Regions from separate parts of the Bacillus sp. N6 genome, predicted to be linked through region 1. Evidence: riboswitches for the same ligand, from Rfam matches in the RefSeq annotation. Region 1 holds a riboswitch; each other region holds the start of a gene.
The links. A riboswitch is a leader RNA that binds a small molecule or an ion and turns the genes downstream of it on or off. The one in region 1 is predicted to bind thiamine pyrophosphate.

Region 1 (4,452 bases):
TTATACAATTACATGATTGTTTACCATCATTCTTTAGGCTATTTCTTAAAAATAAGCGTTACGCAACGATTCATGATATTCTTTTCTATTGGTGCGATGACGAACAACGAATGAGCTTAGAGAAAAAATATAATCTGAGCTTTATTTATGAAAAATATGCTTGTGGATAAACAATATTTTCGATATGAAAAATTAATATAAATTAAAAAGGATCTCCAGTTTATGTGAGATCCTTTTTTGTTAGTAAAACAAGGAGAAAGTGATTAAAACAAGAAACAACATTCCATATAGGAGAAGTTGTGCAGTATAACTTCCTTGTATACCAAAAAAAGTATTGGCTTTCTTATACAAATGCAATATGTATTTTATTGGAGCATCTTTGAAAGATTGGTACACAGTGTCTCCTCTTTCTAAGCTTCTTGTTTTTGTTTTTGGTTATAAGGGACATTAATATATCTAGCTACAAATAATAAAACAGCCATAAAGAATACTGGAAATACAGTAGATAAATAAAAGCCATTACTAATTATATTTGTTATGAGAGCACTCAAAAGAAATATAGCGTTATAAATATGGGCAATTTTTTGTTTTAGTTGCACTTGAAATGATTCCATCATAATTTCTAATGCAACAAAAGCAATAATAATAGATAAAAATACAATATTTGTATTGTAAATGATTAAACAACAGATTAAACCTAAAAAGGCTGCGTATTCAATTATAAGAGGTATATTGCGTGGCATACAATTTACCTAACTAAATATGGCAGTGGATTTACTGCATTTGTTTTTTCAAAATTCCATTCTCCATTATGTAATTCAAAATGAAGATGTTGCCCGTATGAATGACCTGTGTTGCCCATATGACCTACTAATTGTCCAGCTTGTACTTGATCACCAGTTTGTACAGTGCGATCCTTCATATGAGCATAAACAGTTGTATATAATTTCCCATTGATTTGATGCGCAATGAACACAACATTGCCATAGCTAGCTGAATAATAAGATTTCACAACTTTACCTGCAGCAGCAGCTTGGATAGAGACGTTCCCTGGAGCAGCAATATCTATACCATAATGCATTTGTTCCCATCGTATATCAAAGGTTGAGCTAATTCTTCCTTGAGCAGGGAATTTGAAAGCAGCTGGAATAGATGAAGGCTGATCTGTTTTAGCCTGTGGTTGATTTTGTACTACATAGTGTTTTGCTACATATCCGTATCCTGTGCCAAAACGAATTTTATACCAAGTTCCTACAGTTTCTACTACTTGTACTTGTGTACCGTTTTGTAATGAACCGAGTAGAGCGCTACTTGTACTAGTGTTGCTACGTACATTCAGATTAGGTGTTGCAACAGTATATTTTGTATTATTTTGAACGGTGATTCCTTTTACTAAGGGTTGTGAACCATTAGAGATGAATGCTTTTTGTACGTAACCCGTTTGGCCATTATGTGATATTTTATACCATTCGCCTTGATCTTCTTGAACGGTAATAAACTTGCCATTTGGTAATACATCTAAAATGGAAGATTCTAAATTAGGTTCAGAGCGAACGTTTAATGCATTAGCATTGACGATGTATTGATCATTAGATTGAAGTTTGTTTTTTAGTAAAATAGCATCTTTTTGTACATAACCTACTTTATTATGAACAGATACTTTATACCAACCATTAGTTGTTTCAAGGATGTTCACTTTTGTATTAAAGCGAATTGTATCAATTGATGTGCTCTTTACGTTATCTTCTGTATGTAATGCTACTTGATCGACTTTGACATACCCAGTTTTAACATTAGATAATTGTTCAGCGTTTGCTTTTTGTACATTTGTTTCACCCATAGAAGGAAGTAAAGAAGCAATCGCTACAGTAGTTGCTGTTAAAGCAGTAGCTTTCATATTCATGGAATAGAGACCTCCTCTAGTTGTATAGTTGTAATTTTATTATAGTATAAAGATATAATATAGTGGGTGTATTCACATAAATGTAATATGAAATCAATATAAAAATAAATTTTTTGAGGATAATGATTCCTTTTTAAACAATTAATTGGAGTTTTATTTTCTAAAATAGAATGTATGTATTGTATAACTTTAATTTTTTGTTGATAATTAAGAAAATTAAAATAGTTGATGATGTCTTATTAGGGTGTTATACTGACAGTGATAATTTTATAGTTTGCTAGGAGAGCTGGTGTTGCCAGCTGAGAGTAGGCCGTAAGCCTTTGATCCTTTTTATTACCTGATCTAGATTATGCTAGCGTAGGGAAGCAATTCGGACACTAACAATGAGTCCCCGTTTCTTTGCGTATAGAAACGGGGCTTTTTTATTTGAAAATTTCATATTGAAACCACTAGGGGTGCTTGATTTGCTGAGAGAGGAATAATCCTTAACCCTTATAACACCTGATCTAGGTAATACTAGCGAAGGGAAGTGGAACATCGAATAAATGTATAATTTTATTTGCTGTAACCACTTCTTATATATAGAAGTGGTTTTTTATTTAGATACATATATTGAAAGGGGATAGAGAAATGAAATTTTGCGATAGATTATTAGAAACTGTGCAACCGGTTTGGGAGATGAGTCATAATCATCCGTTTGTAGTGGGTATGGGAGATGGCACGTTAGAAAAAGATAAATTTCAGTATTATATTATTCAAGATTATTTATATCTGCTAGATTATGCAAAATTATATGCGATTGGTGTTGTAAAAGCAACGAATCCACAAGTAATGGGAAAGTTCGCTGAACAAATTGATGGAATATTAAATGGCGAAATGACAATCCATAAACAATATGCAAAAAGACTTGGAATTTCTATAGAGGAGATAGAGTCTGCAAAGCCATCTGCTAAAAATTTAGCTTATACAAATTACATGATGTCTGTATCTCAAAATGGCACACTTGCAGAATTAATAGCAGCGCTTCTTCCATGTATGTGGAGCTACTGGGAAATTGGAAAGCGTTTAAATGATATTCCTGGAGCAAGAGATCATGAGTTTTTTGGTGAGTGGATTCAAGGATATAGTTCGGAAGAATACGGTAATCTTTGTATTTGGTTAATAGATTTATTAAATGAAATGGCAGTTGGAAAGTCTGAGAAAGAACTAGATAGATTAGAGGAGATTTTCTTATATTCCAGTCGATTTGAATATTTATTCTGGGATATGTCCTATCGTAAGGAGATGTGGGGATTTGAGGAGCAAGAACATACTACAGTTTCATAATGTTTCTTTTCATTACGATGAGAAACCAATCATCCATGAATTAAATGCTTCTATACATGAGAAAGAGTTTTTCAGTATTATCGGACCGAGTGGATGTGGGAAAAGTACTTTATTTCGCCTTATTACAGGCCTAGAGAAGGTAAGTACTGGAAAGATAGAACTGACAGAAACAAAGCACCATCCTGTAGGATATATGCCGCAAAAAGATATGCTTTTGCCGTGGAGAACAATTATTGAGAATGCTGCTCTGCCGCTAGAGTGCCAAGGTGTACAGAAGAAAGAAGCACAAGTAAAGGCAAAGGAACTGTTATATAAATTTGGTTTACAAGGATATGAGACAAAACATCCGAAAGATTTATCTGGTGGTATGAGGCAACGCGTATCTTTTATCCGAACTTTGTTAACGGGCGGGGAGATATTGTTATTAGATGAACCGTTTAGCGCGTTAGATGCTTTAACGAAGGCCTCTTTGCAAGAATGGCTGTTTGAACAATGGCAAGAGTGGGAAAAAACAATTTTATTCATTACTCATGATGTTGAAGAAGCGTTATTTCTTTCGAACCGAGTTTTAGTAGTGGAACAGCAGCCGATAACGACTTTGACTGAGCGGATTGTACCACTTGATCATAACAGAACACGAAAAGATTTATATAAACCGGAAGTATTAGCGCTGAAAGATGAGCTTCTTAGTATGTTACAAAGGCAGGTACTTGTGTGATGAACCGATTGAAAGAATTAGTTCCTGCTATTACACTTTCTAGTATTTTACTAGCTGTGTGGGAAATAGGAGCAAGAATTGTAGATGAGATGTACATTTTACCGTCACCGTCTGCGATTGTAATGAAGATATGGAAACTAAAAGACATATTATTTACGGTTCATTTACCTGCAACGTTATACGTCGTTTTAATAGGTGTTGTTATTTCTATCATATTAGGTGTAGGGCTAGCGATGTTAATGAATGCGAGTACATGGATGGAAAGAGCATTTTATCCATTATTAGTTGCTTCACAAACGATTCCGATTACTGCGCTTGCTCCGCTATTTGTTTTATGGTTTGGATACACAATTTGGAGTAAGGTTGTTGTCACAGTTTTAATTACGTTTTTCCCGATTGCGGTCAATACGTATGATGGACTGCGTAGTACAAAAAAAGAATGGGAGGAGCTCTTAGTTACATATGGAGCAACGAAAAGAGATATTTTTCTTAAATTAAAGTTGCC
Region 2 (4,452 bases), 320 kb from region 1:
ATAACTAACAACATCTTGCTCTTGTACTTGCTTATCTTTATATATTACGTTCCCGCTTGTTGGTTTTTCAACATTTGCAATCATGTTTAATAATGTGCTTTTCCCGCAACCACTCTGTCCTACAAAAGAAACAAACTCTCCCTCTTGTATAGAGGCACTAATATTCTCTAATACATTCTTTCCGTCGAAAGATTTCACTATATTTTTTATTTGTAATCCGCTCATTTTTCACTTGGAAGGAATTCATTTGTAAAAGCATCTTTTACATCGATTTTCTTTTTAATAACTTTGTTGTCATATAAGAAATTCATGTAATTCGTCCAAATTTCTTCCTTCTGTACTCCCCATGCTTTCGCATCATCTTGATACTTCGTACTTAACCATTTCTGGCTTTCTTGAACTAAATCTTTATTTACATCTGGAACAGCTTTAATTAAAATATCAGCAGCTTCTTTCGGTTCCTTAATTGCAAAATTATAACCTTCTGTTGTTGCACTCATAAACTTTTTCACAAAGTCTTTATCTTGCTTCGTATGTTTTTCACTCGTAATAATAACAGGACTATAGAAATCAAGCGCTGGATCTAAGTCTTTCACCATAATCGTATTTAACTCTTTTCCTTGGCGCTTCGCTTCAATACCATCCCAACCGTAATAAATCCATTCGAAATCTGCATCACGGCCGATTGATTTAAAGAAATCTGTTTGTCCTAAGATGATTTTTTCAACTTTATTAAAATCAGCTTGATGCTTATCCATAATCGTCTTTAATGTCGCTTCTTCCGCTGGTCCTCCCCAGCCGCCATAACGTTTACCTTCAAAATCTTTCGGTGACGTCATATTATCTTTCTTAAGCGATGCAAACGCTGAAGTGTTATGCTGAATAATCGCTCCTACAGATACAACAGGAATTCCTTCCACACGAGCTAATGTTACATTTTCTTGTGCGCTTATTGCGAAGTCTGCTTTTCCTGATGCTATCATTTGCTCTGCTGTTACATTGTCACCTGGTTGAATAATTTCTACATCTAATCCTTGCTTTTTGTAATAATCTTTCGTTTGCGCTACATACAAGCCAGTATGATTCGTATTTGGAAACCAATCTAATACTACTTTTACTTTTTGATCTTTACTTGCACTTTCTTCTTTCTTCGCCGGATTACATCCAGCCACACCTACCGCTACTAAGGCAGCTAACATAACTTTCAAACCTTTTTTCATTTTCTGCCGTCCTTTCTATATATCCATGGTGCTGTTATTCTTGCCATAAACTCTACGATAAAATACAGGCATAATGTCACTATAACGATGATTGCTGCAACACCAAATACTCGGGCAGTCAAAAAGGATTTTGTAGCCCTCGTAAGCATAACGCCTAATCCTTCACTTGCACCGAGCCATTCTCCGATAATTGCCCCCATTACGCTATATGTAACTGCAATTTTTAAACCGGAGAAAAAGTATGGAAGCACTGCTGGAAATTTTACTTTCTGGTAAACTTGCCATTTTGTCGCCTTCATTGTTTGTAAAAGCTTCAACATGTTTTTATCTACTGTTTGAAAACCTTCTAAAATACTAAGCGCAATTGGGAAGAAACAAACGAGTATTACGACCATTACTTTCGGCAACATCCCATATCCAAACCAAATAATAAATAGCGGTGCAAGTACAACAATTGGAATTGTTTGCGAAATAACGAGCAATGGATTTATTAAAATACGAAATAACGGTATAACGTCCATAATAATTGCGATGCTCGTCCCCAATAAAATTGCAAAGAATAGTCCAATTATAACTTCCTGCAGTGTTTGCATCGTATTTGGTAATAGTAAATCTTTCATCCCAATTAATTCTTGAACAATGGCAGAAGGCTTTGGTAAAATCCACGGTTCGATTTTAAATAATGAAACAGATCCTTCCCATATCGCAATGAGAAGGATAAGCCAAATAGTTGTAATAAGTTTAGATTGCTTCTGGTTTTGCATATTCATCACGGTACTTCCAAACCTTTTCATCTATCGTTACACCAGTGCTTGGACGATAATGGATTTTAATAGAAGTAATCACTTCTTCTGCTCCAGCATCGACGCAAGCTTGTTGCGCACGTTTAACGACATCAAGAAGTACATCTAATTCTCCTTCCAAAGTTGTTTCCATTGCCCCTACTTCATAACGAACTCCCGATTGTTGCACAACTTCAATTGCTTTATCGACAACAGAATATACATCTTTCGTTTTCGCTTGTGGTACTACTGAAAATGACATTGTAACTTGTTGTGACATAATAAAATCCCCCTTATAAAATTAGATTTCAAAAATAAGAAAAGGCTTTCCTACTGCGTAGGAAAGCCTTGTATGCAAGTTATTATAGAATAACATATGCTACATCACTTTAAGTAACTCCCTACGCTGGCATTATCCAGATCAGGTTGAGGGTCGATGTTTACTTACATCCTCTCAGCCAATTGGCTCCCCGGTCCTTAATTCGTTTTCATTGTAGCATGATTTATTTTATTGAACAAACAAAAGCATGCATAATCATTTCATTATTTTTGGAAAATATCCAACTTTTTCACCATGAGCTAATAACTGCTGTATAAATTCTTTATTGATTGCTGGTACTATCAATTCTTTTTTCTTAATCCATTCATTCGTTCTACGCGTACCCATTACAATTTCAGATTGCTGCGCTCCATCTCCTGCAACTTGAGAAGCAATTAACTCTGCTATTACTTCATTTTCCTTCGCTAATTCAAGTCCGGTATTTACATATTCTGAAAGTGGAACCATTTCAAGATTGTATCCACACTCTCCAATTAACTGTATAAATTGTTCAAACTCAATTTGATGTGGATGACAAATATGTAACGTCTCTCCTACAATTTGCGAATCTTTTAAATACGATACAATTGATTTACTAGCAAAATCAATTGGTGTGAAATCAACTTTCCACTTCACATTTGGTGCTTTCCCAATTAATAGCATTGTTTTAATAAGACGATAAAATGCGTTTCCTTCAATATTTTGTTGGAACGAACCTGTTTCTGAATGACATGCTAAATTACCTGCACGATAAATATTTCCGCGCAAACCATTTTTCATTGCTTCACGAACAATGTTTTCCGCTTGTAGTTTACTATTTGAATATACATTCTCTAAGTCTACACTGTAATTAAAATCACCAGTTTTCATGTATGTATCCCATTGATCTACCGCTAATTCTAACGGGATACCAATTGTAGAAATAAAATGGAATGTAGCACCTTTCTCCGCTAATGCTAGCATACGGCTAGTTCCTTGGACATTTATATTTTCAAATTGTTTTACATCTCCAAAATGTCTTACATCTGCACCGCAATGAATTATCGTATCCATCTTAGAACTGATGAACATAAATTCTTCTTCGCTCATCCCAAGATACTCTTCCCCCAGATCACCAGCTACGGCCTGTATACGCTGTAACCATTCTTCACATATATCACTAAAGTAGCCTGTTAATGTATCTATAATTCTTTGTTGCACATCTTTGGTTGGTCTTACTAAACAATAAATAGTAGCAGATGTATCTCTCAACAATTCATATAATATGTGTGATCCTAAATAACCAGTAGCTCCTGTTAAAAAGACATTTGAAATCTGGGTTTCTTCCAAAACGTTTGCATACGTAATAGTATCTGGTTCGTGAATCACTTTATATTCACGAAATACTCCTTCTTTCTCTACTTTTACTTCTCGCTCAATTCGAGCTAATCCATATATCGTTCTTTCTTTAAAGAAATCTTGAATTGTTAAATGTGAAAAATCTTCTTTTAACAATGTTAAGACTCGTAATACTTTTAATGAATATCCACCAATTGTAAAGAAATCATCATGCACTCCAACTTTTGAAATTCCTAATACTTCCGCCCAAGCGCGCGCTATTTGTTTCTCTGCTTTATTAGAAGGTGCAACATATTCTTGTAGACGAACCGGTTCATACTTTTCTTCTAACTGAGCTAACTTCTTAACATCAATCTTTTTATTAGGTGTAAGTGGTAATTCATTAATATAAATTAGTTTAGATGGCACCATATAATCTGGTAATTGCTCTTGTAACTGATAAACTAATTCTGGTATTTCTTTTTTATTTAAAGTTGTATAGAACGCGATTAAATATTGGCTACCTTCCTTACTCTTCTTAGCAAAAACAGCATTTTCTTTTATATTATGATTTTGAGAAATTTTACTTTGGATTTCTCCTAGTTCAATACGATGTCCTCTAATCTTTACTTGATCATCTTTCCGATGTAAAAATTCTATATTTCCATCCTCTAACAACTTAACAATATCACCTGTTTTATATATATTAACTATAGGATTAAAAGGGTTCTGAATAAAAGCTTCAATTGTTTTATTAGGCTTATTAAAATACCCTTTTGCTAATCCTACTGAATCTATATATAATTCACCAGGT
Region 3 (4,452 bases), 1.8 Mb from region 1:
TCGCTGCTTATGCAGATTTAGAGCAAGAAGGACTCATTTATGCAGTTAAAGGAAAAGGGAACTTTGTTGCGAAGGTGGATATATCTAATACTTCGTCTGTTGAAATAGATTGGAAAAATAAACTTAATACAGTGACCGCATTAGCGGACGAATTAGATTTAATGAAACATGGTGTTCGTTGGGAAAAGGGAATGATTGTTTTTAATAGTATAGCCCCGGATGAGAAGCTATTTGATGTTGAAAATTTCAAAAGAGCTTTTCTTACTCGTATGTCCATTGAAGGGGACATCGTATTGAACTACGGATATGCAAAGGGATATAGACCGTTAATGAATTATTTACTTCATTACATGGAAATGAAAGGTGTAGACATTTCGAATAAAGATATTCTAATTACAAATGGATTTACAGAAGGATTGGATATTGTACTCTCTTCTTTATCAAAAAAATCCGGTCGTGTCATTTGTGAGAATCCAACTCACCATGCTGCACTTAAGCTTTTCCGTTTACATGGACTTGAAGTTCATGGGATTGATATGCATGAGGATGGTATTGATACGAATGAAGTTGAAAAAAGTTTGCGTGAAAAAGATTTTGATTTTGCTTATTTAATTCCTTCTTATCATAATCCAACCGGTATTGTTACGAGTTCAGAGAAAAGAACGGAATTGATGAGGTTATTCTCAAAATACAAGGTTCCTATTATAGAGGACGGATTTAATGAAGAATTACGTTATTCAGGTTCACATTTAGCTCCATTATTAACTTTTGCGGGAGCTGGCAATAATGTGATTTATATTAGTAGCTTTTCAAAGGTGCTTTTCCCTGGTTTACGTGTAGGCTGGATTATTGCAGATAAAGAGCTGATTCATTATTTAGAAAGCGTAAAAAGAGCAAGAACGATTCACACATCTACGCTAGATCAAGCTGTTCTGTTTCAATATTTACATGAGGGATACTTTGAAAAATATTTAAAAAAGGCAAGATCTGTTTATAAGAAAAAATATGAGTTAGCTGTCGGGGCATGTAACCAGTACATTCCTTTTAAAAGAATGACTGGAGATGGTGGACTTCATTTATTTATAGAGCTAGAAGAGCATATGAACGCCCGCACACTTTTACAAAAGTGTTATGAGAAAGGCGTTACGTTTTCACCTGGAGATGTTTTTTACTCTGATGGAGAAGGAGCGAACACTTTCCGATTAGGGTTTTCGCGCTTGAAAGAAGAAGAAATAGTTCGGGGAATTAAAATAATTGGTGATACATTAAAAAATGAAAATTGGAGTTGAGAAAATGAAAATCGGTGTTATTATGGGCGGGGTATCGTCTGAAAAACAAGTTTCAATTATGACGGGGAATGAAATGATTGCTCATTTAGATAAAAATAAGTATGAAATAGTTCCAATTACATTAAACGAAAAAATGGATTTAATTGAAAAAGCGAAAGACATTGACTTTGCATTGCTCGCATTACACGGAAAATACGGAGAAGATGGGACAGTTCAAGGAACACTGGAGAGTTTAGGGATTCCTTATAGCGGAAGTAATATGTTATCTAGCAGTATATGTATGGATAAAAATATTTCGAAAAAGATTTTACGTTATGAAGGTGTAGAAACACCAGATTGGATTGAACTTACAAAAATGGAGGATCTAAATCTGGATGAGTTAGATAAGTTAGGATTTCCATTAGTGGTAAAACCAAACTCTGGCGGATCGAGTGTCGGGGTGAAAATCGTTTACAATAAAAATGAATTGATCTCAATGCTAGAAACTGTATTCGAATGGGATTCTGAAGTAGTAATTGAGAAGTATATAAAAGGTGATGAAATTACATGTTCTATTCTGGATGGAAAACAGTTACCTATAGTTTCAATTCGACATGCAGCCGAGTTCTTTGATTACAATGCAAAATATGATGATACTAGTACAGTTGAGGAAGTTATCGAACTTCCAGCAGAAATTAATGAACGTGTAAATAAAGCTTCACTGACTTGTTATAAAGCATTAAAATGTAGTGTTTATGCAAGAGTTGATATGATGGTGAAGGACGGAATTCCATATGTAATGGAAATTAATACATTACCAGGGATGACACAATCAAGCCTATTGCCCAAAAGTGCAGAAGCAGCGGGAATTAGTTATAGCAAACTATTAGATATGATTATTGAAACATCATTAAAAGTTAGAAATGAAGAAGGGTTTTAAGGAGATTATATAACTAATTCTTTTGACAGTTTCACGAAGTATGCTATGATGAATACATTATAAAAACAAAATATTTATCCACTAGGGGGGCCTTTTATAGGCTGAGATCAAATGTGATTTTGAGACTCTTAGTACCTGATCTGGTTAATGCCAGCGTAGGGAAGTGGGAAAGACGTTGCTATTTAATGAGTAAATAAATACTGTCAATTTCACTTTCTTTACGCCTGTAAAGAAAGTTTTTTTATTTTACAGCTTTAATAATTGTGGATAAATACTTATATTTTATACATTATTGGAGGGATTTAAATGACTTTTTCACAATCATTACGTAAAGAAGTAGATTCAATTTGGGAAGCGAGTTTTAACCATCCTTTTGTAAAAAAACTTGGTGAAGGAACATTAGATTTAGCTAGTTTTCGCTATTATGTGCTTCAAGATTCATATTATTTGAGTCATTTTGCTAGAGTACAAACTTTAGGAGCTGCAAAAGCTCTTGAATTAGAGACGACAGCTCGTATGGCACATCATGCTCAAAATACATATGAGGCCGAGTTATCTTTACATGAGAATTTTGCTAAAAAGCTAGGGATAACAAAAGAAGAAAAAGATAATTTTATTCCTGCGCCAACTGCATATGCGTATACTTCACATATGTATCGTGCTGCGTATGAAGGGCATTTAGGAGATATCATTGCAGCAATTTTACCTTGCTATTGGTTGTATTATGAAATTGGCGAACGCTTAAAAGAGTGCCAGCCGGAAGAGCCAATTTATAACGAATGGATTTCTGCTTATGGATCTGATTGGTTCCGTACGCTAGTTGAAGAACAAATTACACGTTTAGATACTATCGCTGAAAAAGTAACAGAGGTAGACCGCAAACGTATGAAACAGCATTTTATTATTAGCAGTCAATATGAATATTCATTTTGGAAAATGGCTTATACATTAGAAAAGTGGCCAGTGGATACAGACGTAAAAGACGTAATTGGATAAAGAATAGAAATAATGTTATAGATAGGTATGGATCATACCTATCTATATATTTTTTCTTGTCAAATTTGCGTAAAGTCATTAGTGCTACGGATATGGCGAAATAAAATATCGATAATTTAGCTCATTTACTTGTCTACGCAATAACTGGATAAACTTCTGTCACATTTATTTTACAATCAAAGAACGTAAATGTTGGTGGTATGAAGTTAAATAAGAAAAGAAACCCGAGCTGTTAGCTGTAACGGAGTTGTTTTTTCTTTGCAGGAATTTCTAAATTATCATGGAGTGTTGTTAATACGATATGCAAATATGCATATCGTATTTTTTTGAGTTCTTTATGTGTTAAAATTAGATATAAAGATATGGAAATATAAAGAAGCAAAAGCAGGAATATCCAATGAATTTTGAGAGGTGTTATATGTTTACAAATAAGAAATTAATTCGATTTGGTTTATCGTTGTTTGTATTTTTAGGGATAATTAATTTTACAATCAGCTATTTCCAAACATATCTTGAAACAGCAGCAGATATTAAATGGGTAATTCCAGAAATTTGGAAAACTATTTTGCTAGATGTTCCTCAAGGTATACTTGTTCTTTTAGGCGCAATTGCTTTATATGATTTCACAAAAGAGGCATCACAAAAAGACGCATCAATCTAAGTGTGTCTTTTTTCTATTAGGAATTTCATAGAGAGTTTTGCTGGAGAAATAGAATGAAAAGCCCTAATAAGGGCTTTTTTCTTTGTAGGAATTTCTTATCCGTCATAGAAACCGGTTACTTGGAGGTGTTATAGCGAAAGGCATTTACAGTACAGAAAAATCTAAGCGGCAGACGAAAATATATAGGATATGGCAACATAATTATTGAGAAATTAATTGAATTTAGTAGGTATGAAGATATGACGCTAGAATTCATATTTTTTAATTTTTATTTATCCCGCATTAACGGGCTGTTCGTAAAAGCCTGATTGGTGAGGGCTAATAATCAGCGGGGGATGAACTCCCCCCCACTGATTAAAGTTTCACTTTATAAAAATGAGCCCATAGCAAAAATAGGTATATGAACAAGGTGCATCATTTAGTGATAAGTCATACTTTGTTGGTGTACGTATTGAACTTAGTTTATAGCGCTATTTTTACTTAGATGTAACGAACAGAAATATAGGGAAGCATCAATGAGGTTGTATTTTATAAACGGAGGTTATGAAAATGAATCAGTTTCAACAAGAACTACAAGCGTTAAGTCT

Region 2: linked by a shared signal. The riboswitch ahead of ACUXVC_RS02190 (MTH1187 family thiamine-binding protein) and the one ahead of tenA (thiaminase II) in region 1 are both predicted to bind thiamine pyrophosphate.
Region 3: linked by a shared signal. The riboswitch ahead of tenA (thiaminase II) and the one ahead of tenA (thiaminase II) in region 1 are both predicted to bind thiamine pyrophosphate.

The regions. Positions count from the first base shown of each region.
Region 1 covers NZ_CM127843.1:741,866-746,317, forward strand. The annotation lists gene ACUXVC_RS03790 (DUF3965 domain-containing protein) at 1-170, shown strand, start outside; gene ACUXVC_RS03795 (hypothetical protein) at 411-743, opposite strand; gene ACUXVC_RS03800 (SH3 domain-containing protein) at 749-1,903, opposite strand; TPP riboswitch at 2,173-2,284, shown strand; TPP riboswitch at 2,345-2,448, shown strand; gene tenA (thiaminase II) at 2,534-3,229, shown strand; gene ACUXVC_RS03810 (ABC transporter ATP-binding protein) at 3,198-3,947, shown strand; gene ACUXVC_RS03815 (ABC transporter permease) at 3,947-4,452, shown strand, end outside.
Region 2 covers NZ_CM127843.1:423,277-427,728, reverse strand. The annotation lists gene ACUXVC_RS02205 (ABC transporter ATP-binding protein) at 1-225, opposite strand, end outside; gene ACUXVC_RS02200 (ABC transporter substrate-binding protein) at 222-1,220, opposite strand; gene ACUXVC_RS02195 (ABC transporter permease) at 1,217-1,990, opposite strand; gene ACUXVC_RS02190 (MTH1187 family thiamine-binding protein) at 1,962-2,282, opposite strand; TPP riboswitch at 2,384-2,485, opposite strand; gene ACUXVC_RS02185 (non-ribosomal peptide synthetase family protein) at 2,538-4,452, opposite strand, start outside.
Region 3 covers NZ_CM127843.1:2,565,321-2,569,772, forward strand. The annotation lists gene pdxR (MocR-like pyridoxine biosynthesis transcription factor PdxR) at 1-1,289, shown strand, start outside; gene ACUXVC_RS13115 (D-alanine--D-alanine ligase) at 1,294-2,208, shown strand; TPP riboswitch at 2,282-2,387, shown strand; gene tenA (thiaminase II) at 2,515-3,204, shown strand; gene ACUXVC_RS13125 (DUF3937 domain-containing protein) at 3,602-3,865, shown strand; gene ACUXVC_RS13130 (heterocycloanthracin/sonorensin family bacteriocin) at 4,415-4,452, shown strand, end outside.